Regions from separate parts of the Sulfuritalea sp. genome, predicted to be linked through region 3. Evidence: riboswitches for the same ligand, from Rfam matches in the RefSeq annotation. Region 3 holds a riboswitch; each other region holds the start of a gene.
What was found. A riboswitch is a leader RNA that binds a small molecule or an ion and turns the genes downstream of it on or off. The one in region 3 is predicted to bind cobalamin.

Region 1: another riboswitch for cobalamin. It lies ahead of cobT (nicotinate-nucleotide--dimethylbenzimidazole phosphoribosyltransferase); the one in region 3 lies ahead of RMO95_RS14030 (energy-coupling factor ABC transporter permease).
Region 2: another riboswitch for cobalamin. It lies ahead of RMO95_RS17555 (TonB-dependent receptor domain-containing protein); the one in region 3 lies ahead of RMO95_RS14030 (energy-coupling factor ABC transporter permease).

What each region holds. Positions count from the first base shown of each region.
Region 1 is NZ_JASJPC010000007.1:4,742-14,648, forward strand. Features, by position in the region: gene RMO95_RS02935 (esterase/lipase family protein) at 1-369, opposite strand, end outside; gene RMO95_RS02940 (GMC family oxidoreductase) at 379-1,989, opposite strand; gene RMO95_RS02945 (twin-arginine translocation signal domain-containing protein) at 1,986-2,516, opposite strand; gene RMO95_RS02950 (coniferyl aldehyde dehydrogenase) at 2,522-3,967, opposite strand; gene RMO95_RS02955 (FFLEELY motif protein) at 4,082-4,801, shown strand; gene RMO95_RS02960 (alpha/beta fold hydrolase) at 4,802-5,602, opposite strand; gene cobU (bifunctional adenosylcobinamide kinase/adenosylcobinamide-phosphate guanylyltransferase) at 5,650-6,201, opposite strand; gene RMO95_RS02970 (MarR family transcriptional regulator) at 6,215-6,592, opposite strand; gene RMO95_RS02975 (DUF6516 family protein) at 6,595-6,987, opposite strand; cobalamin riboswitch at 7,094-7,298, shown strand; gene cobT (nicotinate-nucleotide--dimethylbenzimidazole phosphoribosyltransferase) at 7,372-8,454, shown strand; gene RMO95_RS02985 (adenosylcobinamide-GDP ribazoletransferase) at 8,454-9,221, shown strand; gene cobC (alpha-ribazole phosphatase) at 9,206-9,760, shown strand; gene RMO95_RS02995 (MaoC family dehydratase N-terminal domain-containing protein) at 9,773-9,907, opposite strand, start outside.
Region 2 is NZ_JASJPC010000042.1:71,112-81,018, forward strand. Features, by position in the region: gene RMO95_RS17545 (NapC/NirT family cytochrome c) at 1-40, opposite strand, end outside; gene RMO95_RS17550 (cytochrome D1 domain-containing protein) at 201-1,877, opposite strand; cobalamin riboswitch at 2,047-2,257, shown strand; gene RMO95_RS17555 (TonB-dependent receptor domain-containing protein) at 2,379-4,262, shown strand; gene RMO95_RS17560 (iron ABC transporter permease) at 4,263-5,255, shown strand; gene RMO95_RS17565 (ABC transporter ATP-binding protein) at 5,252-6,022, shown strand; gene RMO95_RS17570 (hypothetical protein) at 6,033-6,824, shown strand; gene cobO (cob(I)yrinic acid a,c-diamide adenosyltransferase) at 6,821-7,429, shown strand; gene RMO95_RS17580 (cobyrinate a,c-diamide synthase) at 7,600-8,883, shown strand; gene RMO95_RS17585 (PhnD/SsuA/transferrin family substrate-binding protein) at 9,067-9,907, shown strand, end outside.
Region 3 is NZ_JASJPC010000029.1:43,405-53,311, reverse strand. Features, by position in the region: gene cbiE (precorrin-6y C5,15-methyltransferase (decarboxylating) subunit CbiE) at 1-891, opposite strand, end outside; gene RMO95_RS14050 (cobalt-precorrin-5B (C(1))-methyltransferase) at 878-2,044, opposite strand; gene RMO95_RS14045 (precorrin-8X methylmutase) at 2,120-2,791, opposite strand; gene RMO95_RS14040 (sirohydrochlorin chelatase) at 2,796-3,707, opposite strand; gene cobM (precorrin-4 C(11)-methyltransferase) at 3,700-4,482, opposite strand; gene RMO95_RS14030 (energy-coupling factor ABC transporter permease) at 4,493-5,176, opposite strand; cobalamin riboswitch at 5,282-5,490, opposite strand; gene RMO95_RS14025 (hypothetical protein) at 5,758-6,129, opposite strand; gene RMO95_RS14020 (hydrogenase maturation protease) at 6,126-6,584, opposite strand; gene RMO95_RS14015 (Ni/Fe hydrogenase subunit alpha) at 6,581-8,077, opposite strand; gene RMO95_RS14010 (NADP oxidoreductase) at 8,183-8,746, opposite strand; gene RMO95_RS14005 (2Fe-2S iron-sulfur cluster-binding protein) at 8,743-9,447, opposite strand; gene RMO95_RS14000 (NADH-ubiquinone oxidoreductase-F iron-sulfur binding region domain-containing protein) at 9,444-9,907, opposite strand, start outside.

The DNA of each region.
Region 1 (9,907 bases), on a different contig from region 3:
GTAGCCGTGGATCAGCAACAGCGGCGTGCGCCGGGCGGCGCAGTGGCCGAGCCGGTCCGGCCCCAACCAGAACTTCTCGAAAGGCTGCACCACGGTGAACAGCAGAATCAATGCCGCATATTCTTCCAACACCATGCGCAGCGCCTGCAGCGGGCCGATGCGCAGACTCGTGGGCACGCTGCGCTCACCCCCCAGCATCAGGCCGAAGCTCAGCAGCACGAAGTACAGGCGCATACCGAGAGCGCCTGCCAGCCCGAGGCAGACCGCCTGCAGCGGCGTCCAGCCGCCGCGCGACACCAGCCAGTTGCCCAGCAGCGTGTAGAACAGCAGTTCGCCGCACAGCAGCCAGCGCAGTTGCCGTGCCGCCATCGCCAACTCTCAGACCAGCGGCGCCGCGGCGCGGCCGGCGAGCGCCCCGGCCAGCGCCGAGATGTTGCGCGCGACGATGCCATACACCGACTGCTGCGGATTGGCGCCGATACTGGTGGGGAACAGCGAACCGTCGGCTACCGTCAGGTTGCCCAGCTGGTGGTGGTGCCCGCGCGCATCGACCACCGATCTGGCGGCATCCGGACCCATGGCGCAACCGCCCATGACGTGAGCGCTGACCACGCGCATCGAGAGCAACTGCATCGGCAGCTGCGCGATGCCCTGCTTCGCCGCCGCCCAGCTGTCCCAGCCGGCGCACTCTTCGTGCACCGCGTAGACCTTCTTCGCACCCGCCGCGAACTGGATCTCGGCCATGGAGAGCAAGGCGCGCCGGGCGCCGTCCCAGATGACGTCGTCGAGCGGGTAGTCGAGCAGCGGCGTGCCGTCGTCACGCAGGCGCACCTGGCCGCCGCGACTGGCGGGATTGAAGCCGTCGCGCAGCAGCGCGAGCAAGACATGGGCGTGGTTGAACTGCTGCATCAGGGCGGCATGGCCCGCGCCGAAGCCCTGCAGCGTGGTGGCGAACAGCACCGGATGCAGCGGCGGCGCTTCGAGCTTGTAACCGAGCGGGCCGTCGATCGGCAGCTTGTCGAGGAAGTGATCGGAATACAGGCTTTGCGGCGCGCCCGCGTGACCGGCGACCACGGAGTCCATCAGCGCCGAACTGATCACCGTCGGATGCAGGAAGCTGCGCCGGCCGAGCTGGCCCGAGGGATCGGGCGCGGCGCTGCGGAGCAGCAGCGCCGGGCTGCCGATGGCGCCGCCGGCGAGCACGAAATGTTTCGCCCGCAGCAGCACGCGGCGCGCCTGCGGATGGATGCCGGCCGCATCCATGGCGCGGCATTCGAGGGCCGTAACCTGGTCCCCGCTCAGCACCAGGCGTTCGGCACGCAGGCCGGAATAGATCGTCGCGCCGTGATCGAGCGCGGCCGGCAAGGTGGTCACCAGCATCGACTGCTTGGCATTGGTCGGGCAGCCGGTGCCGCAGTAGCCGAGGTTCCAGCAGCCATTGACGTTGCGCCGTATGACCTGGGTGGCGATGCCGAGCTTGCTCGCGCCCGTGCGCAGCAGCTCGTTGTTGGCATTCGGCGGCACATACCAGGCGCTGATCGACAGCCGCCGCTCGACCATCTCGAACCAGGGCAGCAAGGCTTCCTGCGTGTAGTCGGCGAGGCCGAACTGGCGCTGCCAGAACTCCAGCGTGGCCGGCGGCGTGCGAAAGCTGCTGGTCCAGTTGACCGTGGTCGAGCCGCCGACGCAGCGCCCCTGCAAAATGTTGACGCCCTTGTCGGCCGTCTTGCGCGCCGCGGATTCCTGGTAGAGCTGCGGGTAGGCCTCGGCCTCGCGCATGTGGAAATCCGCGGTGGAGCGCAGCGGGCCTTCCTCGACGACGATCACGGAGAGGCCCGACCTGGCCAGGATCTCGGCGCTGATGCCGCCGCCGGCGCCGCTGCCGACGATGACCACGTCGGCCTCATCCTCGCGGTCGCTTTCCAGCCGCGCCGCGTCGACGATTTTCCAGCCGCGCGCGATGCCTTCCGGGTAGGGGTCCCTGATCATGATTTCACCAGCACTGGAGGACCGGGATAGCCGATCGCCGCCCAGGATTGCGGATCGGCATACCAGGCGCCGAGCACCAGATCGTGCAGCGCCTGATAGCCGCTTTTCAGCAGGTCGAGGCGGCTGTGCTGCCAGCGCCGCAGGAAGCTTTCGATGTCGGCCACGCCGGCCTGATCCCAGGACGGCGTGAGGCCGGCCACTGCGATGCGGGTCGGCGCGAAGGCCAGTAGGGCGAAGAGTTCCGCCACTTCCTTTTGCGACGCGGCGCTCAACGCGCCGACCGCCAGCGCCACGCCCTTGGTGATGCGCTCCAGCGCCGCGGCGCGGTCGGCGCCGGACGGAAAGACGCCCAGCAGTATCACCGGTGCGATCACCGGAACCACCGTGCGCATGGAGGCATCAAGCGGATTGCCGGCCACCAGCGCCTGCTTGCCGGCACGATCCAGCGGCTTCTGCAACATCGCCGCGGCGGCCAGCAGCAGCGCGCCGGCGATGCCGGTCTTGATGAATTGGCGTCGGCTGAACATCGCCATCAGCGAATGAGGAATTTGGTGAGGCGCTCGAACAGCGCGCCATAGGGCGGATTGAACAGCGACATGCCGTTGAGCCCCGACTGGTAAAACACCGCCTTCTGCTTGGAGAAGGTCTTGAAGCCTTCGCTGCCGTGGTAATGGCCCATGCCGCTGGGGCCGACGCCGCCGAAGGGCAGGTTCTCCTGCGCGATGTGCAGGATGGTGTCATTGACCGTGACGCCGCCCGCGATCGTCTCGTGCAGCACGCGGTCGCGGCGTCCCGCGTCGTTCTCGAAGCAATACAGCGCCAGCGGGCGCGGATGCTGGTTGACGTAGTCGATGGCGGCGTCGAGGTCGGTGTAGGGCAGGATAGGCAGCAGCGGGCCGAAGATTTCGTCCTGCATCACGCGCATGTTGTCGTCGACATTCAGCAGCGCCAGCGGCGGCAGCTTGCGCCGGGCGGCATCGGCGGCCGCCGTCGACAGCGGCTCGAGGCGCGCGCCGCGCGCCTCGGCGTCGGCGACGTAGCCCTGCAGGCGCTGGTAGTGGCGGTCGTTGACGATCGCGGTGTAATCCGGCGTGCTTGCCATGGCCGGGAAGCACCTGGCCACCACCGCGCGCGCGGCGTCCACGAAAGCCTGCTCACGCCCCGCCGGCACCAGCACGTAGTCGGGCGCGATGCAGGTCTGGCCGGCGTTCAGCAGCTTGCCGACCATGATGCGCTCGGCCGCTTTCTGCAAGGGATAGTCGGGGCCGAGGATCACCGGCGACTTGCCGCCGAGTTCCAGCGTGACCGGCGTCAGGTTGTCGGCCGCCATGCGCATGATGTCGTGGCCGACCTTGGTCGATCCCGTGAACAACAGATGGTCGAAGGGCAGGCGGGCGAAATCCGCGCCGACCGCCGCATCGCCCAGCACCACCGCGACATCGTCGGCGGCGAAGTACTTCGCCGCCAGTTCGGCCAGCAGTTCGCCGGTGCGCGGGGTGAATTCCGACATCTTGACCATGACGCGGTTGCCCGCCGCCAGGGCCGCAGCCAGGGGCGACACGGCGAGGAACAGCGGGTAGTTCCAGGGCACGATGATGCCGACCACGCCCAGCGGCTGCGGGATGATCTGCGCCCACCCCGGGCGGAACCAGATCGACGCCGCCTTGCGCTGCGGCTTCATCCATGCGCCGACGTGGGAGCGGTTGTGGCGTATCGATTCGAGGCTGGGGAAGAGTTCCAGCAAGCGGGTTTCGTGCGCGGAGCGATGGCCGAAGTCGGCCGAGATCGCGTCGACGAAACGCTCGGCGTTGTCGTGCACCAGGGCGGCCAGCGCGTCGAGGCGCGCCTCGCGCAGGCCGCGCTCGACGCTCGAACTGCGCCGGGTCGCGGCGTGCATGCGCGCGAAGAGGTTCTTGTAGGCTTCAGCCCCAGCGGCATGAGGCGCCGATTGATGTGCTGCCGGTTCGATCGCGGTCATTCCAAGCTCCTCCTGGATGGGCACAGCATATTGCCGTAGTTTAGGCGCGCGGGCAGCCTCCGATTAGGCAAGGCACTCTAACGAAGCCCCTTGTGCGGGATGGATAATCCGCCCATGGATGAACACCTCGACAAGGACGCGATCGGCCACGAACTGGCGACCTGCATCGCCGAGGCGCGCGAGTTGCGCGCGGCGCGGGCCGACGATCCGCGCGCCGAGGATTATCCGCACCTGAAGGAATACCAGGCGGCCCGCCTCGCCCACAGCTACGCCGATTTGCTGGCCAGCGCACGCTACAAACCGGCAGCCGAGTTCTTCCTCAGCGACCTTTACGGTCCCAAGGATTTCCGCACGCGCGACGAGGAACTGGCGCGCGTCGTACCCCTCATGGTCCATGTGCTGCCGGCGCGCGCCTTGGCCACGCTGCTCGAAGCCGTGAAGATGGATACGCTGTCCGAGTCGCTCGACACGGCGATGGTGCTGGCCCTGCGCAAGGCCGGGCGCAACCGCGCCATCGACTGGCCCGCCTATGTCGCTGCCTATCGCAGTTGCGGGCGGCGCGAGGATCGCGAACTGCAGATCGCCTTGGTCGACCAGATCGGCAAGACCCTGGACCGCCTGACGCGCATGCCCTTGGTCCGCTACTCGCTCAAACTCATGAGCGGCCCCGCGCATCTGGCCGGGCTGGAAGCACTGCACGGATTTCTGCAGGGCGGCTACGACGCCTTCAGCCGCATGAAGGGCGCCGACGAATTCCTCGCCATCGTCGGCGCGCGGGAGACGGCACTGATGCGGGAGCTGTTTGCCAATCCGGACGCGAGTTATCCGGTGTAATCAGCGCGCCGCTTCGCGGGTCCAGCGCAGTATTTCGTCGAGCGACGCGGACGGCGCCCCGAGGTGCGTCGCGTCGGGCTCGTAGAGTTTGGTCAGCGGATGCCGCGGCAAGGCGTCGAACATGGACTGCTTGATTTTCTGCAGACCGGGATAGTCGCCCTTCGGCGCAATGAACAGGACCGGAACTTTCGGATTCATGTTCTTCATGGCGATCACCTGGTTCATTGCGCCGTCTGGATCGAACCAGGCAAGGTAATTGGCTGGCGTGGCGACAATCGGGTAGGTGCCGCGGGAACTTTCGAAGTCGAGCAACCGGGCTTTCTCATCGCCCTTGCCGTCGGCGGCCAGCTGGCGGGCCTGGGCCACCGCGGCGCCGAGCTTCTCGCGGAAGATCGGGCTGCCGACGCTGCCGCCCGGGGCTATCGCGACGATGCCATCGACCGGATGTTTGCCGCCGAAATAAAGCGCAAAAAGCCCGCCCTGGCTGTGGCCGGCGACGAACAGTTTCGCCGCTCCCTTGGCGCGCAGGCTCTCGAGTGCGGATTCCACCTGCTTTTCCGCCGCCGCGACGTTCGCATCGTAATCGCGCTGCCCGGACCAGGGCATGTCGAGGTTGGCGACCAGGTATCCCTTGCCTTCGAGAGATGCAGCCAGATCCGCCACGTGTTTGGTCGGCGAGCCGCCCTTGCCATGCATGATGACGATGCCGATGCCCGGCAACTGGGCGGCAGCCGGCTGGACGATGCCGGCGACAATCATGGCGAGAACCCATGCCATGTGCTTGCATGCGCTTCCAAACATTTGCTTCTCCTTCGGGGCGTTCGAAAAATCGGACGGCATGACCGGCCTCAGCCGCCCTTGAGTTCCAGCGGCAGGCCGGCCGCGACGAACGTCACCCGCTGCGCGATGCGGGCAATCGACTGGTTCATGCGGCCGGCATCGTCGACATAGAGGCGCGTCACGGCGCCCAGCGGCACGATGCCCAGTCCGACCTCGTTGCTGACCAGGATCACGCGGCCGGGCAGATTCGGCAGGCAGTCGAGCAGTGCCGCGGTCTCGAAAGCCAGCAGCGGGCAATTCACGGCTTCGCCGGCCTCGGCCTGCTGCGCGGCGGAGCCGGCATAGAGCAGGTTGGTCAGCCACAGGGTCAGGCAATCCACCAGCAGGCAGCGGTCGGCCGCGGCATGGTCGTTCAGCGCCGCGGCGAGATGCAGCGGTTCCTCCACCAACACCCAGTGCTGCGCTCGGCGCGCCTGATGATGGGCGATGCGCCGCGCCATTTCCGCGTCGCCGGCCTGCGCCGTGGCGATGTAGCTCACGGCCAGGCCGGACTCGGCCGCGCGCTGCTCGGCCAGTGCGCTCTTGCCCGAACGGGCGCCGCCAAGAATGAGTTCGATCATGGGGCGTCGCCGCTCAGGCCACCGCCACTCGATCCTCGAAACGGCAGACGTCGATATCCACCGTCAGTCGGTGGATCGCGACTTCCGGCACCTTGGCCTTGCCGGCGCCCGGCTTGAGGCGCACGAAACCTCCGGCAACCAACCGGCTCAGCGTGCGGCTGACATTCGATTCGGCGCGGCCGACCAGGCGCGCAAGGTCGGCAACCGATGCCGGCTTGCTGTTCTCGATCACCGCGAGCAGTTGCCGGTTGTCCGGGGTCAGCAAGCGCATTACCGCCTCCACGGAATCGAACGACATCTGTCCGGCATCGACGGGAGGCTGGCGCGTGCCCTTGGCGACGGCAAGCATTTCCGCCTTGAGTTGTTTCATCGATTGAATCTTGAGTCCCATGGTCATTCCTCCTGCTCATCCACAATTTCAAAGCTCACGCCCTGCTCGTTCAAGGTGCACTCGGCTTCCCTGAAAAAATCCTCAAGCAGCGTCTCGACCGAAACGAAGTCGTAGGGACGGCCTTCGTCGCTCGCCGTGCGGTGCCAGTGATCGGCTTCGAGCTTCCGTTTTACGTAGCGCCCGCCCCGATGAGGCACCGAATGTGCGTTGTCGAAACCCAGCAATCGCGTTCTGTCGGGTGCGTGCAAAGTCAACGAATACGCAATGCCGTAAGGCGCCCTGGCCGATTTCTCGATCTGCCGTACCTCAAATCTCAGCGTATGCCCGCTGGCGAAATAATGTACCCGGCCATCGTAGGCCAACAGAAGTTCGAGCGCGTACTCCGGCAAATCCATAGGCACATCATATCAGCCATCGATATGATGTGCAATGCTGTGGGTGCCGCATCCGCCGCGGCAAGCAGCGCGCTGATGGACTGTTGCAGATGTCGGTGCCAGGCCCCATAATTCGCCGCGATTCGGTGGAGGCCTCATGTTGCATGAAGCCTCCTGGGAACACGGTGACAGGTTGATACCTCATTCCGTGGCGGGCCCGCCGCTGTGACCGGGGACGAAGCTTGCAATATGCCACTGGATGAAAATCCGGGAAGGCGCAAGCCAAGGACGATCCGGGAGCCAGAAGACCGACCGATGATTTTCATCAAGCCCGTGGTGCGGGCTTGTGCCGCGTTTGGACGCGCGGGACAAGGCCGCGCCGCTTATGAAAAAAGGATGAATCGGATGCGTTCCCCGCAAGTATTTCCCCGCTTTGAGATTGCCCCGCTGGATCGCGCCCTGAGCGCCGCTTTGCAGCACAAGATCGACCAGAAGACCAAACCCCTGGGCGCGCTCGGCCGCCTCGAAAGCCTGGCCCTGCAGCTCGGCCTGATCCAGCAGAGCCTTTCGCCGCGCATCGCCCTTCCGCACGTGCTGGTCTGCGCCGGCGATCACGGCGCGGCGAAAGCCGGCGTCTCGGCCTTCCCGCAGGAAGTCACCTGGCAGATGGTGGAAAACTTTCTTGCCGGCGGCGCCGCGATCAACGTCCTGGCGCGCCAGGCCGGCATGACGCTGGTGGTGGCCGATGCCGGCGTGGCGCATGAATTCGGTCCGCGCGACGGGCTGGTCGATGCGAAAGTTGGCGCTGGCGGCACGGCGAATTATCTCGAAGGCGCAGCCATGAGCGAGACCGAGTGCGCCACGGCGATGAACAACGGCGCCCGTCTGGCGCGCGAATTCGCCGCCGCCGGCTGCAATGCGCTGGGCTTCGGCGAAATGGGCATCGGCAACACCGCCGCCGCCTCGCTGCTGACCCACTGCATCACCGGCCTGCCGCTGGCCGACTGCGTCGGGCGCGGCACCGGGCTCGACGACGCCGGGCTGGAACGCAAGCGCGCGCTGCTGGCGCAGGCGTTGTCCTTCTGGCCGGAACGGCCCACCGCCAGCGGCGTTGCGCCAGACGATGCGCTTCGCATCCTGAGCCGTTTCGGTGGCTTCGAAATCGCGATGCTGGCCGGCGCGATGCTGGCCGCCGCCGAAGCGCGCATGACGCTGCTGATCGACGGCTTCATCGTCACCAGCGCGCTGCTGGTCGCCGCCCAGGTGTCGCCGGCGATCCTCGACTATTGCGTCTTCGCGCACTGCTCGAACGAGGCCGGCCACCGCCTGCAGCTCGCTTGGCTCAAGGGCCAGCCGCTGCTCGACCTCGGCCTGCGCCTGGGCGAGGGCACCGGCGCGGCGCTGGCGCTGCCGCTCCTGAACGCCGCCTGCGCCTTCATGAACGAGATGGCGAGTTTCGAGTCGGCCGGAGTCAGCGAGAAAAGCTGATGAAGCGCGAGCTGGAATACTTCTTCGCCGCGCTGCGCTTTTTCACGCGCCTGCCGGTGCCGGCCTGGGTCGGCCATGGACAGGACCAGCTCAACCATGCGGCGCGCTACTTCCCGCTGATCGGCATCCTGGTCGGCATCATCGGCGCCGGCGTCACGGAACTCGCGGCGCTGGCGCTGCCGATCGGCGTCGCCGTGCTGCTCGGCATGGCGGCGACGATACTCGCCACCGGCGCCTTCCACGAGGACGGCTTCGCCGATTCCTGCGACGGCTTCGGCGGCGGCTGGGACAAGGCGCAGGTGCTGACGATCATGAAGGACTCGCGCATCGGCAGCTACGCGGCGCTCGGCGTCGGCCTGATCCTGCTCACCAAATGGAGTGCGCTGACCGAGCTCGACGCCGGTCTCGGCCCGCCCTTTCTCGCCATCGCGCTGGTCGCCGGTCACGCAGTGTCTCGCCTGGCCTCGACCGTGCTGATCTATTTCCTCGACTACGTGCGCGACGACGACAGCTCGAAGTCCAAGCCGCTGGCGCAGCGCATGGCGCCGCATGAACTCGCCGTCGCGGCGCTGTGCGGCCTCGCGCCCTGCCTGCTGCTGCCCTTGGCCGAAGTGCTGACGGCGCTGGCGGCGGTGACCCTGAGTACGCTGCTCGCCGCGCGCTACTTCGTGCGCCGCATCGGCGGCTACACCGGCGACTGCCTCGGCGCCGCGCAGCAACTCGGCGAAGTGGCCTTCTACCTGGGGCTGCTGTGCAGCTTTACCTGATCCGCCACCCCGCGCCGCAGGTCGCCGCCGGCGTCTGCTACGGCCGCACCGACCTGGCGCTGGCGGCAGACGTTGCCGCCGCCGCGGCGCGCATCGCCGTGCAACTGCCGCCGCAGTTGCCTGTCTTCACCAGCCCGCTGCAACGCTGCGCGCAACTGGCGCAGGCCCTGCATCCGGCTCCTCAAAGCGATGCGCGGCTGCAGGAAATGCACTTTGGCGTCTGGGAAATGAGCCCCTGGGACCGGATACAGCGTGAGGCGCTGGACGGCTGGGCCGCCGATCCGCTCGGCTATCGGCCGCCGCAGGGCGAATCGGTCGGCGAACTGCAGCGCCGGGTGCATGGCTTCCTCGCCGACGTCCGCCAGCAGGGCCTGGAAAGCGCCGTGCTGGTGACCCATGCGGGCGTGATGAAAGTCATCGTCGGTCAGGCGCAGGGTCTGCCGGCGCGGCGCTGGATGGCGCTCAGCTTCGACTATGAAAGCGTGGTCCGCGTCACGCTCACCGACCAGGATGCTGCCGCGGCAAGCGGCCGCGCCTGATGCCGACGGGATTCAGGCCAGGCTGGCGCTGGCGCTCATCGCCAGCCAGCCTTCGGCATCCGTCGCCCAAAGCCTGACGGTCTTGCCGTCGCCCTCGGGCTGGCCATGGACAGAAAACGGCGCGATGTCGAACAGCGGCTTGTGGGC
Region 2 (9,907 bases), on a different contig from region 3:
TCATCATCGCCAGAAACCCTGATTTTTGATTGTCTGCCATATACCTTTTTCCTAGTTCATCGGTCGTTGGATCCGGCTGCCGCGCCTGTTGCCAACAGGGTCTGCGCTCGCTTCAAGCGGATCGTTTTTAAACACCTATAGGATAAAGGGGCATATGCCCCTTTATCCTTGCTGCTGATCAAGTTTCGATCAGTTTCCGATCAGTAAATGTCATGCTGCGTGTTGTAGACATTGAACTTGCCGGTCGGCGTGATCATCTTCGGATCGGTGATCACCTTCTTCATTGCCAGAGTCTTGTCGTCATAGACCACGATGGCGGACTGGTCGGTCTTGCCGCCCCACAGGGAGATCCACACTTCGGAACCGTCGGCGCTGTACTCGGGATGCACGGCACGACGGGTTGCCTTGGTCACCGGCAGGCCCGAGTCCTTGGCCACGTTGATGATCTTCTTCGGCTTCGACAGGTCGGCCATGTCCCACACCGCAACTGACTCGGCGAGTTCCTTGTCGGGATTCTGCGGCGAGTCGGCCCACAGGTTCTTCGATTTCGGATGGGTCTTGACGAACAGGTTGCCCGGCACGTGCTTGACTTCCTGAACGACCTTCCAGTTGAACTCCTTGAACTTGGCGTTCTTCTTGTTGTCCGACGGCGTGCTGATCAGCGTCACCACATCGGCGCCAAGGTGGCCCGTGGCCCACACCGGACCGAACTTCGGATGCGAGAAGTTGGCGCCACGACCCGGATGCGGAAGCTTGGCGACGTCGATCAGGGCAGCCAGCTTGCCGAGCTTGGTATCCACCGCGGCGATCTTGTTCGAGGCATTGGCCGCGACCAGGAAGTAGCGCTTGGAGGCATCCCAGCCGCCGTCATGGAGGAACTTGGCGGAAGCGATGGTGGTGGTCTTCAGGTTCTTGATGTCGGAATAGTCCACCAGCAGGATCTGGCCGGTTTCCTTGACGTTGACCACCCACTCGGGCTTGATCTCGGAAGAGACGATCGAAGCCACGCGCGGCTCGGGGTGATACTCGCCGTCCACCGTCATGCCGCGGGTGCTGACGACCTTGAGCGGCTTCAGCGTGTCGCCGTCCATGATCACGTACTGGGGCGGCCAGTAGGAACCGGCAATCGCGTACTTGTCTTCAAAGCCCTTGAACTTCGAGGTATCGACCGAGCGCGCGTCGAAGCCGATCTTGAGTTCGGCCACCACGGCAGGCTTCTCCATCCAGAGGTCGATCAGCGACAGGCGGCCGTCGCGGCCGATGACATACACGTAGCGGCCCGACTTCGACAGGCGCGAGATGTGCACCGCGTAGCCGGTCTTGACGATGCTGCGGATTTCCTTGGTGTCGCCGTCGATCAGCGCCACTTCGCCGGTGTCGCGCAGGGTGACGGAGAAGAAGTTCTTCAGGTTGAACTTGTTCATCTGCTTGGTCGGCCTGTCCTTGACCGGCACGATGACCTTCCAGGATTCCGACATTTCCTTGAAGCTGTACTCGGGCGGCACATCCGGGGTGTTCTGGATGTACTTGGCCATCAGGGCGATCTCGTCCTTGGTCAGGATGTCGTCGAAGTTCACCATGCCGCCATCGGTGCCGTAACCGATGATCTTTTCCAGGCGATTCTGGCCCAGCTTGAGCGTGCCGCCTTCCGTCTTGGCGCCGTCCTTGGCGGTCTTGGTCCAGTGCGGCTCCAGGTTCTTGCCGGTGGCGCCCTTGCGCAGCACGCCATGGCAACCCGCGCAGCGTTCAAAGTAGATCTTCTTGGCGGTTTCCTTTTCGGCGGCGGTCAAGGTGGGCGCAGCATCCTGCGCGAAGACACTGCCCATGGCACCGGCAATGGCGGAAACGGCAAATAGTCCAAGTACCTTCCTTTTCATACTTCTCTCCTTTTGAATGATTCATCTGAGTCAAAGCGTAGTGCGCCCGCACTGAAAACCCTACCAATCCAATGGTCGCAAGCGTGCGCCGGCACCAAGGCGTAATCCTTGACTCGGATCAAGACTAATTGGATTAAGGGTATTCGCAGCCAGCCGCCGATGCTTTGATATACTGCGCGCTGTTCGTGGTGCCCGCGCATGGATTCCGTGCCGGGTGAAACGGGAAGCCGGTGAGTACCTCCAAAGGGTTCGATTCCGGCGCTGCCCCCGCAACGGTAAGGAAGTGCGGGTTCATCAAGACGCCACTGGGTCGCAAGCCCGGGAAGGCGATGAACCAAGACTTCCAAGCCCGGAGACCGGCCAGGGACAAACCAGCGTATGCGTTGCGGGGTTGCGGCGTGCCGGGGTTTGTGCCGACCCCGTTCATTGCCCTCCCCTCCCGCGCATGCATTTGCCACCTACCGGCTGCGGGGACGCTCGCCGGGATTCGGGAGTTTTTCCATGCATAAGCATTTCACCATCGCCGCCTGCGCGGCCAGTTGTCTTTTCTCCGGTTTTTCCTTCGCCGCCGATCAACTCGCGGCCGTCGTGGTCACCGCGACGCGCCAGGCGACGCGAATCAACGAGGTCATCGCCGACGTCTCCGTGATCGACCGCGAGGCCATCGAGCAGGCAGGCCCGTCGACCACCCTCGGCGACCTGCTGGCGCGCACGCCGGGGATCGAACTGTCGCGCGCCGGCAGCCGCGGCGCCACGGAAAGCGTATTCATCCGCGGCGCCAACGCCGGCCATACCCTGATCCTGCTCGACGGTCTGCGCATCAACTCGGCCACGCTGGGACAGAGCTCGCTGGAAGCGATTCCCCTGGCCCAGGTGGAACGCATCGAAATCCTGCGCGGACCGGCGTCGGCGCTGTATGGTTCCGACGCCATCGGCGGCGTGATCCGCATCACCACCCGGCGCGCGGCGGATGCCCCGCGCCTGGAAGCCAGCGCCGGGGTCGGCAGCCGCGGCGGCCGGGAACTGACGCTGGCCCACGCCAACCGCGTCGGAAAGTTCGACTATGCCGTGCGCGTGGCCGACTCGCGCGCCGAGGGGGTCAACGCCATCACCAATCCGAGCAGCCCGGCCTACAACCCGGACCGCGACGGTTTTGCGCGCCGCAGCCTGTCGCTGGCCGCCACCTGGCGCCCGCAGGAGGGCATCGAGATCGGCGCCCACGGCATCGAAAGCGACGGCGTCAACCACTTCGACAGCAGTTGGCCTTCTGCCAACCTGGATTGGCAGACGCGGACCCGGGTCGTCGCCCACGGCGTGTTCGCCCGCGCGCGTCTGGCCGAAGCATGGCATAGCGAACTGCGCCTCGGCCGCGGCGAGGACCACTCGATCACCACGCCTTCGGCCACCGCGGGCCAGGACCGCGATGCGTTTCGCACGCGCCAGGACCAGGTGGTCTGGCAAAACGACCTGACCCTGCCGCTCGGGCGCGGCCTGGTCGCCGTCGAGAGCCTGCGCGAATCCATAGACTCGACCAGTGTCTATACCAGTCTGCAGCGCCGCACCGATTCCCTGGTGCTGGGCTGGAACGGCTCGACGGGTGCGCATTTCTGGCAGGTCGGGGCGCGCCGCGACGACAATTCCCAGTTCGGCGCGCGGACCACGCAAACCCTCGGCTACGGCTACCGCCTGACCGATGCCTGGCGAATTTCGGCCAGTGCCGGCACCTCGTTCAAGGCGCCGACCTTCAACGACCTGTATTTCCCCAACACGCCTTTCGTCGGCGCCGGCAACCCGCTGCTGCTGCCCGAGTCCGGACGCAGCCGCGAGCTTGCCCTGCATTATGAAATGGGCGGCACCGAGGCTTCGCTGACGGGGTTCCGCAACGAGATCGAGAACCTGATCCAGTGGCAGGAAACCGCACCGGGCTCGTTCTTCTACACGCCGCGCAACGTCGCGACGGCGCGCATCAGCGGCTGGACCGCGGCCGCCCGCACCCGGCTCGGCGCCTGGTCCTTGGACGCCGGCCTCACCGTCCAGGACCCGAAGAACCTGGCCAACGGCGAAGCGCTGGTGCGGCGTGCGCGGCAATTCGGCAGCCTCGCCGCGAGCCGCGATTTCGGCGACTGGTCGCTCGGCGCCGAACTCCAGGCCAGCGGTCCGCGCTACGATGCGCCGGACTTCACAACGGGACTCAACACCAAGAAAATGGGCGGCTACGGCCTGGTGAATCTGCGCGGCGAGTTGCGCCTCGATCACGGCTGGTCGCTGTTCGCCCGCGTCGACAACCTGTTCGACAAGCGCTACGACGTGGTGCGCGCCGCCACCTCGGAGTTCGCCGCGCTGGGCACGACGCTGTTCGTCGGCGCGCGCTTCGCGATGAAGTAAATGCCTAGCCGCCGCCGCGCCCTGCTGCTGCTTGCCGCACTCACGGCGCTGGCGCTCGCCAGCCTGGTCGCGGCGCTGCTGGCGGGATCCTACGCGGTGGCGCCGGGCGAGGTCTGGGCCGCCCTGACGGGGACCGGGCAGGACACCGCCGGCGCGGTGGTCAGCGGCCTGCGCCTGCCGCGTGCGCTGGCGGCTTTCGCCTGCGGCGGCCTGCTGGCGCTGGCCGGTGCGCTGATGCAGGTGCTGCTGAGGAATCCCCTGGCCGATCCCTATGTTCTTGGCATCTCGGGCGGCGCCGCGGTCGGCGCGTTGCTGGCGATGCTGGCCGGCCTGGCGCTGGCCTTGATCAATCTGTTCGCCTTCGCCGGCGCCTTCGCCGCGATGCTGCTGGTATTCGGCCTGGCACGCGGTGACGGCAGCTGGACCCAGACCCGCCTGCTGCTGACCGGCGTCATCGTCGCCGCCGGCTGCAGCGCGGTGGTGGCGCTGATCCTCTCGGTGGCGCCGGAGCACCAGTTGCGCAGCATGCTGTTCTGGCTGATGGGCGACCTGTCGCATGCTGGCACGCCGTGGCCGGCGCTGCTGGTGCTGGCGCTGGGCCTGGCGGCGGCCCTGCCGCTGTCGCGCGACCTCAACCTGCTGGCGCGCGGCGACCTGATCGCGCGCACCCTCGGCGTTCGGGTGCGCGGCCTGCGCGGCGCCGTGTATGTGCTGGCCTCGCTCTTGACCGCGGTCGCCGTGACCACCGCCGGCAGCGTCGGCTTCGTCGGCCTGGTGGTGCCCCACCTGGTGCGCCTGGCGGTCGGCAACGACCAGCGCGTGCTGCTGCCGGCCGCCGCGCTGGCCGGGGGTTCGCTGCTGGTGATCGCCGACACCCTGGCGCGCACCCTGGTCGCGCCGCAGCAACTGCCGGTCGGCGTGCTCACCGCCCTGCTCGGCGTGCCGGTGTTCCTGTATCTGCTGTCGCGCCAGGCCAAGGGCAGCGCGCCATGAGCAGCCTCCTCACGGTGCGCGGGCTCGCGGTCGCCGTCGGCGGCCGCACCGTGGTGCGCGGGCTCGACCTGGAACTCGCCGCCGGCGAGCGCCTGGCCATACTCGGCCGCAACGGCGCCGGCAAGACCACGCTGCTGCACACCCTGGCCGGCCTGCGCGAGCCCGCGGCCGGCCGCATCGAACTGTGCGGCGCCGAGCTGGCGCAGACGCCGCCGCGCCGCGTCGCGCAGTTGCGCGGCGTGCTGCTGCAGCAGCAGGTCGACGCCTTCCCCGCCAGCGTGCTGGAAACCGCGCTGATCGGCCGCCATCCCTGGCTCAAACGCTGGGCCTGGGAAAGCGCCGCCGATGCCCGCATCGCCCGCGCCGCACTGGCCGCGGTCGACCTCGCCGGCTTCGCCGCGCGCGACGTGCAGACCCTGTCCGGCGGCGAGCGGCAGCGCCTGGCGATCGCCACCCTGCTGACCCAGCAGCCGCGCCTGGCACTGCTCGACGAGCCGCTGTCGCACCTCGACCTCAACCACCAGATCGCCGCGCTGCAACTGCTCTCGCGCACCGCGCAGGAAACCGGCACCGCGTTGGTGATGGTCATGCACGATCCGGGGCTGGCCGCGCGCTATTGCGATCGCGCCCTGCTGGTGCATGGCGACGGCCGCGTCGAATCCGGCAGCGCCGCCGCGATGCTCACCGCCGAGCGCCTTTCGGCCCTCTACCAGCATCCCCTGCGCATGGTCGAAGCCGACGGCCAGCGCTGCTTCCTGCCTCTTTGAGAACCCGCCCATGAAACTGCGTTTGCTGTTTCCGCTCCTCGTCTGGCTCGCCGCCGGACCGGCGCTGGCCGCCTGCCCGCGCATCGTCAGCCAGTCGCCCTACCTGACCGCCGCGCTGGAATGGCTCGGCCAGGGCCAGTGCATCGTCGGCGTCTCGCGCTACGACAAGCACGATCTGCCGAAGACCGGCGGCGTCATGGACCCCGATGCCGACGTGCTGGCGATCCTGCGGCCCGAGCTGCTGGTGACGGTCGACTGGGTCACGCCGGAAGCGCTGGCGCAGGCCGTGCCGCAAGGCACGCGCAGCCTGCGCCTGGGCGGCTTCGGTTCCATCGCCGAGAGCGAACGGGTGCTGCGCACGCTGGCCGTGGCCAGCCGGATGGACGACGCCGATGCCCAGGTGCGGCGCTTCCGCCGCGCATGGCAGGCCGCGGCGCACCGCGTCGGCGGCAAGGGCGAGCGCGTGCTGGTGCTCTCCGCCTGCTCCGGCGAACCCTATGCCTTCGGCCGCCGGCATTACATCGGCGACGCCTTCGCGCGCGCCGGCTTCGAGGTGGTGGATCGCAGCGCCGGCGTGCGCCGCCTGCGCGCAGGCGAGGAGCTCGCCGACATCCCCGCCCTGGTGGCGCGCTTCAAGCCCGACATCGTGTTTTCGCTCAGCCACGAGTCCAGCGTCGCCTGCAACGCCGCGCTGGGCACGGTCAAGGCGCGCATCGTCAGCCTCAGGGGCGAAAACTTCTTCCACCCCGGCCCGCCGCTGCTGCAGGGCTACCGGGAACTTGCCGCGAGCCTGAAATCATGAGCATCGAAAACGAACGCGAAGCGCGCCATGTCGCACGCATGCAGCGCAAGAAGCAGGTCATCGACCAGCAGGTCGCCGCCGCCGACACCGAGCGCGGCGTGCTGCTGGTCAACACCGGCAACGGCAAGGGCAAGTCCTCCGCCGCCTTCGGCGTCGCCGCGCGCGCGCTGGGCCATGGCCAGCAAGTGGCGGTGGTGCAGTTCGTCAAGAGCCGCAGCGACACCGGCGAGGAAGCCGTGCTCGGCACGCTGCCGGGCATGCGCTGGCACGTCATGGGCGAAGGCTTCACCTGGGAAACCCAGGACCCCGGCCGCGATGCCGCCGCCGCGCGCGCGGCCTGGGAACTCGCCGCCGGCTACCTGACGGACCCGGCCATCGGCCTCGTCGTGCTCGACGAAATGACCTATGCCTTCAAGTACCAGTGGCTGACCGTGGACGAAGCGCTGGCGGTCTTCGCCGTGCGCCCGCCGCGGCAGCACGTAATCGTCACCGGCCGCGGCGCGCCCGAGGCCCTGATCGCCGCCGCCGACACCGTGACCGAAATGGCCATGGTCAAGCACGCCTTCAAGGCCGGCGTGAAGGCCATGCCGGGCATGGAGTTCTGATGAAGCCCCTGCACAGCAGGGCGGTCGAGCAAAGTACGCTCTCCTCGCCGCTGAGGATGACATGCCCGCCCGCCGCCGTCACCAACCCGGAGCCGCGCAGCGGCGAACACCCGTCACCCCCGCCCTCGGGGCGGGGGCCGGGGGGTGGGCGCGTTTCCTGTCCAGCCCTGCTGATCGCCGCGCCCGCCTCCGGCCAGGGCAAGACCACGGTGACCGCGGCGCTGGCGCGGCACCACGTCAGGCAGGGGCGCCGCGTGCGCGTCTTCAAGTGCGGCCCCGATTTTCTCGATCCGCAAATACTCGCCGTCGCCAGCGGCGCCCCGGTGTACAACCTCGACCTCGGCATGTGCGGCGAACAGGATGCGGCGCGGCGTCTCGCCGCGGCCGCGGCGACGGCCGACCTGATCCTGGTCGAAGGCGTCATGGGCCTCTACGACGGCAGCCCCTCGGCGGCCGACATCGCCTGCCGTTTCGGCATCCCGGTGCTGGGCCTGATCGACGCATCAGCCATGGCCCAGACCTTCGGCGCCGTGGCCCACGGCCTCGCCACTTACCGCGCCGGCCTGCCTTTCGCCGGCGTGCTCGCCAACCGGGTCGGCAGCGCGCATCACGCGGCCCTGCTCAAGGCCAGCCTGCCGCCCGGCATGGGCTGGTTCGGCGCCCTGCCGGGCGACGCCGGCGCGGCGCTGCCCGAGCGCCACCTCGGCCTGCTGCAGGCCGCCGAGATCGCCGACCTGGAACAGCGCCTCGACCTGCTCGCCGGCCACATCGCCGCCAGCGCGATGGCCGACCTGCCGCCCGCGGTCGACTTCGCCGTCGAATTTGCCGTCGAATTTGGCAAACCCGCAGCGCCGACTCTCGAACCCCTGCTCGCCGGCAAGACCATCGCCATCGCGCGCGACGCCGCCTTCGGCTTCATCTACCCGGCTAATCTCGACACCCTGGCCGAACTCGGCGCGGCGCTCGCCTTCTTCTCGCCGCTGGCCGGCGACGCGCTGCCCGCCTGCGATGCCGTCTGGCTGCCGGGCGGCTATCCCGAACTGCACGCCGCGCGCCTCGGCGCAAGCGGGCTGTCGCGGCAACTGCGCGCCCACGCCGCAGCCGGCAAGCCGCTGCTCGCCGAATGCGGCGGCATGATGTGCCTGTTCGAACAACTCATCGACCAGCACGGCACCCGCCACGCCATGGCGGGCCTGCTGCCCGGCGCCACGCGCATGCAGGCCCGCCTCGCCGCCCTCGGCCTGCAGCAAGCGAGCCTGCCGGAAGGCATCCTGCGCGGCCATACTTTCCACCACTCGCGCAGCGAAACCACCCTCGCCCCGCTGCTGTGCGCGCGCACGCCCGACGGCGGCGAAGGCGAGGCGATCTACCGCAGCGGCCGCCTCACCGCCTCCTACATGCATTTGTATTTCCCGTCCAACCCTGAAGCGACGGCACGGCTGTTCCTGCCCTGAGCTGATTCGCTGCTGCCAGAGACAAGACACTCGACGCGCGCCCAAGAGTTGGCGCTGGCGACACGGCGAGCGCTAGCGCGGAGACGGCTGCCCGGCTACGTGTTCATCGCTCCAGTGTCTTCGCCGCGCTTGCGGCGCGCTACGGACTTGACATGAAGATTGGAACCGACGAGTCTTGCCGCCATGTCATTTCTTCGCCGCTGCATTTTTCTCGCGCTGATGGTTTTTGCCGGACCTTTGCTGGCGGCGCCGGCCGAGCAGCGCCCGGTGCGCATCGGCCTGCTGGCCTTTCTCGATGCCGAGGCGATGAGCCGCCAGTGGGCGCCCTTGCTCGCGCATCTTGGCGCCGCGCTGCCCGGCCAACGGCCTGTCCTCCTGCAGTTCGACCACAAGGGGCTGCGCGACGCGGTCGCCAGCCAGTCCGTGGATTTCGTGATCACCAATCCCGGCAACTACGTCGCGCTCGAAATGGAATTCGGCATCAGCCGGATTGCCACGCTCGACACCACGCAAGCGCCGTCGCCGATGCGCGCGGTCGGTTCGGCGGTGATCGTGCGCGCCGACCGGCTTGATCTGACGAAACTGGCCGATCTCGCCGGCCGGCGCGTGGCTGCCGTGGGCGAGGATGCCTTCGGCGGTTTTCAGGTGGCATGGCGCGAGTTTGCCCAGCTTGGCCTCGACCCTTACGCCGACTTCGCCGAACTCAGCTTCGTCGGCCTGCCGATGCGCGCGGTGACCGACGCCGTGACCAGCGGGCGGGCCGACGCGGGCATCGTCCGCGCCTGCACCATCGAGAACCTGCCGGCGTCCGCCCGCGCCGGCTTTCGCGTGCTGTCTCCGCGCGCGGAAGCGGATTTCCCGTGCCAGACCTCGACCCGGCTCTATCCGGACTGGCCCATCGCGACGCTGCGCAGCACGCCCCCGGTACTGGCCAAGGCGGTGGCGAGGGCGCTGTTGGCCATGCCGGCGACGGCGGAAGGCATGTCGTGGACGGTGCCGGCCGATTATCAGGCCGTGCATGAAC
Region 3 (9,907 bases):
CGGCGCCAGCCGCGCCGCTTCGAGGCCGACCGAGCCGGCGCCGGCGCCGATGTCCCAGACGACGGCATTCGCCGCCAGCCGCAGCTTGGCCAGCGACACGGCGCGCGCCTCCTGCTTGGTGATCAGTCCCTTCTCCGGCGTGCGCTGGATGTATTCGAGGTCTTCGAGGCCAAAGGCCGGCTGACGTGCGTCGGGCGCGCGTTCGATCAGCACCACGTTGGGATCGGGAAACTCCATTGTCGCGGCAGCGGCGGGCGTGAGGTCGGGGAACAAGGCTTCGTCGGGCAGCAGCAGGCGGCTGGCCACCGACAGCCGCACGCCATCGCCGTAGCCGGCGGTGAGGAGCGCACGCGCCAGCCGCGCCGGGTTGTTGTCGGGGCCGGTGAACAGCGCTACCTGCGGGTGCCGGGCAATGGCGCGCATCGCCTGGTACAGGCCGTGGTCGGGGGTGGCGCCGACGGCCCATTCGCCGGCATCGGCGCTATGGCAGGAAACGATTTTTACATCCTGCCAGGGCTTCCTGAAGCGGGCGAAGGCCAGTTGCAATGTCGTCGGCGCGGGCAGGATTTCGATCTTCCCGGCACCGAGCTTGCCGGCGAGAAAGCCGGCGATGCCGTGGCACAGCGGGTCGCCGGTGGCGATCATGGCGACGCGCTGGCCGGCCCCCATCGCCGCCTCGATCCACGCCGGCGTCTGCGTCAGCGCGCCCTTCATGTCCTTCAACGTGGTGCTTGCCGGTACGTGCTCTCGAATCAGTTCCAGCGTGCGACCGGCGCCGAAGATCAAGTCGGCTCTGGCGAGACGGCGGCGCGCGGCGGCGGACAGGCCATCCCAGCCGTCGTCGAGGATGCCGATCAGGGCACAAGTATTCAACTTTTCAGCGGGCTTCATCTTCTTCGACGCGGACAATGAATTGGCCTTCGAAATCGCAGACGAGGACGGCGAGGCGGTAGTCGCCGGGATAGCAGGACTTGAGGCTGCGGATGGCTTTCTTCGCCAGCGCGCGATGGTAATCGACGGTGAGGCCGAGTTCGGCCAGATGCTCGGCGGCGAAGCGCGCGGTTTCGGCGGCGCGGATTTTTTCCACCAGGTCGGGCGGGGCGCCGACTTCCCGCGCCGATTCGGCGAGGATGTCGCGGTCCACTTCGGCCTTCCAGGCGTGGGTGACGGCCAGACCCTGGCTCATCTTGGTCAGCTTGCCGACCATGGCGCCGACGGTAATCTCTTTCATGTTCGTACGGATGGCGGACAGGAAGGCGGCCTTGACGAAATCGCCCATCTGCACGAAGCAGGATTCGTCGAGTTCGGGCAACTGGCGCATGGCGAATTTTTCGGTGCGCCCGCCGGTGGTGAGCACCACGCGGGTCTGGCCCTGGTTGGCGGCGACGTCGATCGCCTGCACCACGCTGGCGCGGAAGGCCGCCGTGGAATAGGGCCGCACGATGCCGGTGGTGCCGAGAATGCTGATGCCGCCGAGGATGCCCAGCCGGGCATTGAGCGTCTTCTTCGCCATTTCCTCGCCGCCCGGCACGGAGATGACGACTTCGAGGCCGTCGTGGTCGAGCAGCTCGCCGGCTGCCGCCTGCACGTTCTCGCGGATGTTGCGGTTGGGCACGGGATTGATCGCCGGTCCGCCGACTTCGAGGCCGAGGCCGGGCTTGGTCACCGTGCCGACGCCGGCGCCGCCGAGCAGCGCGATCTCGCCGACGCGGTGCGGCAGCAGGCGCACGTCGGCGGTCATGTGCGCGCCGTGGGTGGCGTCCGGGTCGTCGCCGGCATCCTTGACGATGACGGCGTGGGCGATGCGCGCTTCGCCTTCGCCGTCGATGCGTCCGTCCTGCACGACGAAGGTGACGTCCTTGCCCATCGGCAGCCGGCACACCACGCTTTGCGGCACCTCGCCGCCAACCAGCCCCAGCGTCGCCGCGCGCGCCGCCGCCGCCGAGCAGGCGCCGGTGGTGAAACCGGTGCGGTTGCCGCGGTTGCGCCTGGCGTCGCCCTTGCGAATCTTGGGCGTGTCAGAGGAATCCTCGGATTCACTCATGTTGCCGCAGGGCCGCCCCAAGGCAACATGCGCCCCCGTGGGGGGGCAGCGAACGACGTGAGCGTGGGGGGCTAATCATGCGCGATTCTGTTCGGTCTCGGCCAGCGACAGCAAGGCATGAATCGCGGCGACGACCAGGGTCGAGCCGCCCTTGCGGCCGCGTATCGCGATCCAGGGCGTGTCGGAGAGCGTCATCAGCAACTCCTTCGACTCGGCCGCCGACACGAATCCCACCGGCATGCCGACGACCAGCGCCGGGCGCACGCCTTCCTCGCGGATCAGGCGCACCAGTTCGATCAGCGCCGTCGGCGCGTTGCCGATGCCGACGATGGCGCCGTCGAGCCTGCCTTCGCGCCTGGCCTTGCGCATCGCCTGCACGGCGCGGGTGCTGTTCTCCGCCTTGGCCTGCTCGATCACGTCGGCGTCGGAAATGTAATGGTGCGTGGTCATGCCGAAATGCCTGAGGCGCGGCTTTGACAAGCCGACGCAGATCATCTCGACATCGGCAACGACGGGCGTGCCGCCCTTCTGCACGGCGGCCAGGCCGGCGGCCATCGCCCGCGGATGAAAGGCGGTGAGGCCGTTGAACTCGAAATCGGCATTGGCGTGGATCATGCGCCGCACCAGCGGCCACTGCTCGGCGGTGTAGGCGTGCGGGCCGGCCTCGGCATCGATGATGGCAAACGAGTCGTGCTCGATGGCACGGCCGGCGGCGGTGATCTGTTCGGTGACGGTATTGGCAGTCATGGCTTCAGGCGGGAACGTGGGGGTGGATGCTATCGTGGTGGTGGTGTTCGTGCTCGTGACCATGCGCTGCCCCGGTGGCCGTATGGCTGTGATCGTGCAGGTGTTCGGCCTCGGCGGCTGCGCGGTACTTGCAGCCGTCGCATTCGAGCAGGCCGCCTTCGGGCAGTTCGTGGCCGGCGACCTTGGCGTCGAGCAAGTCGAAGATGCCCTTGTCGAAGCCGAAATGGGTGCCCAGGGCAAAGGCGATGCCCGGATACTGCACTTTCAGGCGCTCGACCTGGGACTTGATGCGCTCCATCAGCACGCCGGTGAACAGATAGACCGGCACGATGCAGACCTGCGTCATGCCCAGCCGGGACTGGCGCTGCACCACGGTTTCCAGCCGCGGCCAGGTGATGCTGGTGAAAGCGAGGTCGACCAGTTCGTGCTCGTTGTCCTCGAATATCCAGCGCGCCATTTTTGCCAGTTCGCCGTTGGCGCCGGCATCCGACGAGCCACGGCCGAGCAGGATCACGCCGGTGGTGCGCGGGTCGGGCATGTCCAGCGCCTTCATCAGGCGGTCGAGCTGGCCTTGCAGCACGGCGAGGATTTCGCGCCCCATGCCGAGGTGGCGGGTGACGAGGAATTCGACCTTGGGATGGCTCAGGCGCGCGGCGTTCAGCGCGGCCGGCAGTTCCATCTTGACGTGGCCGGCGGCGTTGAGGATGAAGGGTATGACCAGCACGCGCCTGGCGTTCTTGGCGGCGCGGTCCATGCCTTCAGTGAGCAGCACGTCGGCGTGCTCGATGAAGCAGACTTCGATGCGCCAGTCGGGATGGCGCTGGCGCCAGTCGGCGGCGAAACGCTGGATCTCCTTGTTGCCTTCCTGGTTGCGCGAGCCGTGGCCGACCAGCAGGAGCGTGGTTGAGTTATCCATGGGCGGCCTTGCGAAAGCGGTGGGTGAAGGTGGGGTCGTAAAGTTTCGAACGGGCGAGGTCGGGCCAATCGGCGGCGCCCAGCGTCGGGCTGGCGATGATCATGGCCTGGCTGCCGATCTTCTCGGCCTGGCATTTCTTCTTGATGTCGGCGAGAGTGCCGCGAATGATCTTTTCCGCGCCGGGCCAGCTCGCCTTCTGCACCACAAGGATGGGCGCATTCTCGTCCCAGCCGGCGGCGCGCAATGCTTGCTGGACTTCATGCAGCAGTGTGATGGAAAGGAAAATGCACAGAGTGGTCTTGTGGGCCGCCAGCGACTCCAGATCCTCCCCCGGCGGCATCGGCGTACGCCCGGCGACGCGGGTCAGGATCACCGTCTGCGTCACTTCGGGCAGGGTCAGCGTCTCCGCCGCCGCTGCTGCTGCCGCCATGGCCGACGACACGCCCGGCACGACTTGCCACTCGACGCCGGCGGCCGTCAGCGGCCGGGTCATTTCGATCAGCGCGCCATACAGGCCGGGGTCGCCGGTCTGCAGGCGGACGACGGTGGCATGGCGGCCGCACTGCTCGATTAGCCACGCGGTCATTTCCTCCAGCGTCATGTCCTTGGAGTCTCGAATCGCGCAGCCCGGCGGCGCGAAGCGCGTCGCCGCCCGATCGACCAGCGAGCCGGCATACAGGATGGCGCCGGCGCGGGCGAGCAGATCGCGGCCCTTGACCGTGATCAGGTCCGGATCGCCCGGTCCCGCGCCGACGAACCAGACCCGGCCAGGCACGCCGGCAAACTCAAGCTGCAACGGAGTTGTACAAGCGTTTGTCGACAGCGGCGGAACGCTTGAGGGCGTGCAGGGACTTGGCTCCCGCCAGCACGGCCAGATCGATCAGCGGTTCGGCGATGATGACGAGCAGGTAGGCGCCGCCAAAAGAAGCGACATTCGCCAGGTTCTCGGCGCCGAACCCTTGTCCATAGAACGCCCAGAACGCCACCCAGGCGATGACGCCGCCCTGATAGGCCGCCGAGAGCTTCAGCGTCTGGCCGTAGGAAAGGTCGACGTAGGCGGTGTGCGCGGGAATGATCTTTTTCGCCAGCACGCCCATGACGAAGATCGGCGCCAGCAAGGTGGTCAGGTTGATCGCGTACTGAGGCAGGTCGGCGGGGGCGAAGAACAGGCCCTGAACCAGCAGGCCGCCGGCCAGGCCGATGGCCGCCGGCGCCAGGCCGAAAAACAAAAAGAGCGTGGTGCCCAGGATCAGGTGCACTTCCGAGACGCCGACCGGGTAGTGAAAGAACACCTCGAAGAAACAGAAGACCATCAGCGCGGCCAGGACGCTGCGCGCCAGCAGGGTGCCAAGCCCGTTCTCGCGAACAAAATCGGCGGCCGCCTTGACGGTTGCCCCGGCAGCAACCGCGGCCGTGCCATAACTGAGAATCATTTTTGCGCCGTCGACGACGCCCGCTTCGATATGCATGTTTGAACTCCTTGACCATATAACAACGAATCGCTGGACCCGTGAAGCTCAAGGATTTCTGGCGGAACAATGAGGCGTTCGCCAGCCTTCGCCCGCACCCCGGGGTTCAACGCCAAATGTTTGGGCCGGTCTTCTGGCTTGCCGTCGATCTTCCCCGCGCCTTCCCGTATCGAACAATACAGTGGCAGTAGCGGAGTCGTCAGGCTTACAGCAGCGGGGGCTGCGCCGGAATGACTGGTTGCCCAGCTTCACCGGCTTCCCGTTTCACCCGCCCCAAGTCAATAGGGCAAGGCACCCAAAACGCCGCCATCTTATGCCAAAACTTTCCCGTCGTGTTGCGCCGCCGGGGAAAGGTTGGCGGCACCTTCGTGCACACAGTTGCGGTACGAATGTATCATCGGCACTTCCGCTACGCTACGGCCCGGGGATCGGACAAATGCGTACGGCATCGTGGATGGCTGCTATGGAGGAACGTCGCGCGCTCACTGTCGGCTATCGAGCGAAATCTCCAGTGTCGGGTCATGGCCGAACTGAGACAACCTCCTGAGGCAGTTCCAGGCGCGCAATGCTCACACGGATTGTCAGAATCGGAAGAACGCCTTAGCGGATGTGACTTTGCCGGCGTTGAGCTTGAGGTCGCAGGTATGGCGGGACATGTTCGGGTCCGTGGTTACACGAAGCAATCCCTCCCGCTCAACGATCTCCAACCCGCTCCTGGCGGCAAGTTCCTTTGCCTCCGACATTGACTTGCCGATCAATTCCTGACTGCAGAAATCCTTAACGGCCTGGCCGCCAAATCGCACATAGGCAATGACAGCGATATAACTTCCAAGGCAGACAAGCGTTGCAAGCAACAACACCGCCCACAAGACCTTCTTTTTGCTGCGGCTGCCACCGGTGGCGGATTGCCCAGTTTTGTTGAGTGACGGATCGGATTCCGGCAACCCAGTCATGCGCAATCCATCCAGTCTGCGGCGAGTTGCAATGCCGCTTGCAGGGATTGTTGCGCGGCCGTGCTGAGGCCTTCGCCGAGTTCGAAGCGTTCGCCGCGGATTGCCAGCAGCCAGCAGGGCGGCGGCTCGCCGCCGTCGATGTCGGCGTAGACCTTGAGCACCGCCTGCGGGCTCATGGCGTGGGTGGTGAAGCTGGCGTCGCGCGCCGCCTTGATGCGGACCAGCGAGCAGGGCGCCAGCGCATCGACGCTGGCATCGACGAACAGTACACGGCGGCGGCCTTGCAGGTCGAGCGCGTGTTCCATCTGCAACTGGAAATCGGTCAGGCATTCGACCTCGCCCCATTCCGGTTGGCGCGCCGCGAGGGCGGTGAAATGCTCGACGAACAGCGGGCCCAGCGCGTCGTCGCCGCGGCTGGGATTGCCCCAGCCGAAGATCAGCGTCGGCGCAGTCAAGGCAGTTCGCGAGTCTCGCGCGTCAGGCCGCGGTGATCGCGCGTTGCCGCGTCGATCACCGTGCCGTCAGCGCCAACTATGGCGACTTCGAGCGGCATCTGCCCCAGCGCGTGGGTGGCGCAGGATAGGCAGGGGTCGAAGGCGCGGATCGCGATCTCGATGTGGTTGAGCAGGCCTTCGGTGATCTCGACGCCGTCGAGGTATTGCTTGGCCACTTCGCGCACCGCGGTGTTCATCGCCTGGTTGTTGTGCGTGGTGGAGACGATCAGGTTGGCGCGGATCACCAGGTCGTTCTCATCGACACGGTAGTGGTGGATCAGCGTGCCGCGCGGCGCCTCGATGACGCCGACGCCGCGTTCCTGGCGGGAGCCGGTCGCCATCAAATCGTGGCCCGTGATGTCGTCGTCGTGCAGCAGGTCCTTGATGTTTTCCGCCGCGTGCAGCATTTCGATCATGCGCGCCCAGTGGTAGCCCAGCGTCGCCCCGGTGACGCTGCCGCCGTCGTAGGCCATGAATTCCTGACGCTCCATGTCGGCCAGCGGGGTCGGGATGCTGTCGCATTGCGTGACGCGGGTCAGCGGCCCGACGCGGTAGGAGCCGTCTTCCGGACCGAGCGACTTGAAGAAGGGGAACTTCATGTAGGACCAGGGCTTGACGTCCTCGGCGATGACGTCCCAGTAGCGGCCGTAGTCGAAATGGTCGAACAGGGTCTTGCCCTCGACGTCGCGCGCGCGCAAGGCCCCGTGATACAGGTCCATGGCGCCGTCGGAGCGCACCAGGCACATGCCGGCCGAGCGGAAGCGGCCGAAGGCGTTGTATTCGGCCAGGTTCTGCTCGAACAACTGGCGGATCATGCCGACTGCATCACGGCTCCAGGCCACCATCTGGTAGATGTCCTTGAGCAGCGCGGCACGTTCCTCGGGCGAGAGCGATTTGTTCACGCCGCCGGGAACCGAGCCGGTGCCATGCACGCGCTTGCCGGCCGTCATGCGGATCACTTCCTGGCCGAACTTCCTGAGCAGCACGCCCTTCCTGGCGATTTCGGGATGCGCGGCGACGACGCCGACGATGTTGCGCTGGGCCAGGTCCGAGCCGAAGCCGAACAGCAGATCGGGCGAGGCGAGATGGAAGAAGTGCAGGGCGTGCGATTGCAGGATCTGGCCGTAGTGCATCAGGCGGCGCACCTTCTCGGCGGTCGGCGTCAACTGCTTGACGCCGAGCATCATGTCCAGCGCCTTCGATGCGGCGAGGTGGTGCGAGACCGGGCAGATGCCGCACAGGCGCTGCACCATGACCGGCACTTCCCAGTAGGGGCGGCCCTGGATGAACTTCTCGAAGCCGCGGAATTCGACGATGTGCAGGCGCACCTGGTGCACCTTGTTGTCGTCGTCGAGCAGGATCGTGACCTTGCCGTGGCCCTCGACCCGCGACACGGGATCGATGGCGACGCGGCGGAGTTTTTCGGGGGATAGTGCGGTTTCGAGTTCAGACATGGAATTTACCTCTAAGACTGTAGGAGCGAGCTTGCTCGCGAAAATGGCGTATCGCGAGCAAGCTCGCTCCTACGGGGAATCCACTATCTCGTGGTCAATTAAGGCTCAGTCATAGTGCAGCAGGCCGTGGCCGAGGGTCGGCGTGCGGCCGGCGAGCAGGTCGGTCAGCAGTTTCCAGATCGCGTCGGCCGGCGGCGGGCAGCCGGGCAGGAAGTAATCCACCTTCACGACCTCGTGGATCGGATGCACCTTGTTCAGCGGCAGCGGCAGTTCCGGATCGTTGGGGATGCCGCCGTGGGACGTCAGGTATTCGGTCTGGTACACCTCTTCGAGCACGTCGCGCAGGTCGAGATGATTGCGCTGCGCCGGCAGGCCGCCGTTGATCGCGCAGGCGCCGACGGCAACCAGGATCTTGCAGTGGCTGCGGAACTCGCGCAGCACGTGCACGTTCTCGGCGTTGCACAGGCCGCCTTCGATCAGGCCCAGATCGCAGGGGCCGCAGTGCTTGATGTCGGTCAGCGGCGAGCGGTCGAATTCGACCAGTTCGAGCAGCTTGAGGATGCGCTCGTCGATGTCGAGCAGCGACATGTGACAGCCGAAGCAGCCGGCCAGGCTGGTGGTGGCGACGCGGAGCTTTTTTACCGGAGCGGTGTTCATGGGCGCATTCATGGTGCCTTCTCCTTGACCTGCGCGCTGATCGGCGACTTGTCGTAGCGGCGTTCGCCGATTGGCACGGCGAAACCCTTGCGCTTCTCCAGGATCACGCCGACCGGGCAGATGCTGGCGGCGCGGTCGGTCAGCGCGAAATCGGTGTCGGCGAGCTTGCCGGATTCGCTGTTGATGTGGATGCGGCGGCCGAGGATGCCGCGCCCGCCCATGGCGAAGACGTGCTTGCCATCGACCTCGCGCGAGGCCGTGACGCAGAGGCTGCACATGATGCAGCGGTTGAAGTCGAGCAGCACGTCGGGATGCGAGGCATCGACCGGGCGGTCGGGATAGAACATGTCGAAGTGCGGCGACATCATCTTCAGTTCGTAGGCCGTGGCCTGCAGCGCGCAGTTGCCGCTTTTCTCGCAGGAAGGGCAGAAGTGGTTGCCTTCGACGAAGAACATCTGCAGCATCGTGCGGCGCTTGTCGTCGAGTTCGACCGTGCGGTTCTCGACTTCCATGCCGGGCTGGGCTTCCAGGGTGCAGGCCGAACCGAAGCGCCCATTGACCTTGACCGTGCATAACTTGCAGGAGCCGTGCGCCGCGAAATCCGGGTGCCAGCACAGATGGGGGATGTAGACGCCATGCTGGGTGGCCGCCTGCATCACGGTTTGTCCCTGGCGGAAGGGAATTTCTTCGCCGTCGAGCTGGAAGATGTTCATGCTTCGCCCCCATTCTGCAAATGCGCGGCGGCATCGTCGCGGCCGGTCATCTGGCGCGCCTGCGACAGGGCGGCGTCGAGATCGAAGGCCGGTTCGTAGTCGAGCGACTTGAGCCGGCGCTCGTAGGCGGGGCGGAACTTGTTCAGCGTGTCGAACACCGGGTTGCAGGCGGAATTGCCCAGTCCGCAGTGGCTGGCGCCCTGCATCAGGCGGTGCAGCTTGAACAGTTCGTCGATGTCATAGGGCGAGCCGTGGCTTTTCGCGATCTTGTCCATCATGTTCTTGACCAGCGTGGTGCCGACCCGGCAGGGGGTGCAGAAGCCGCAGGATTCGTGGGCGAAGAAGTGGGCGAAGTTGCGCGCCACTTCGAACATGTCGCGCGTCTCGTCGAAGATCATGAAGGCGCCGGCGGTGGGCAGGTCCTCGAAGGCGATCCTGCGGCCGAATTCGTCTTCGGCGA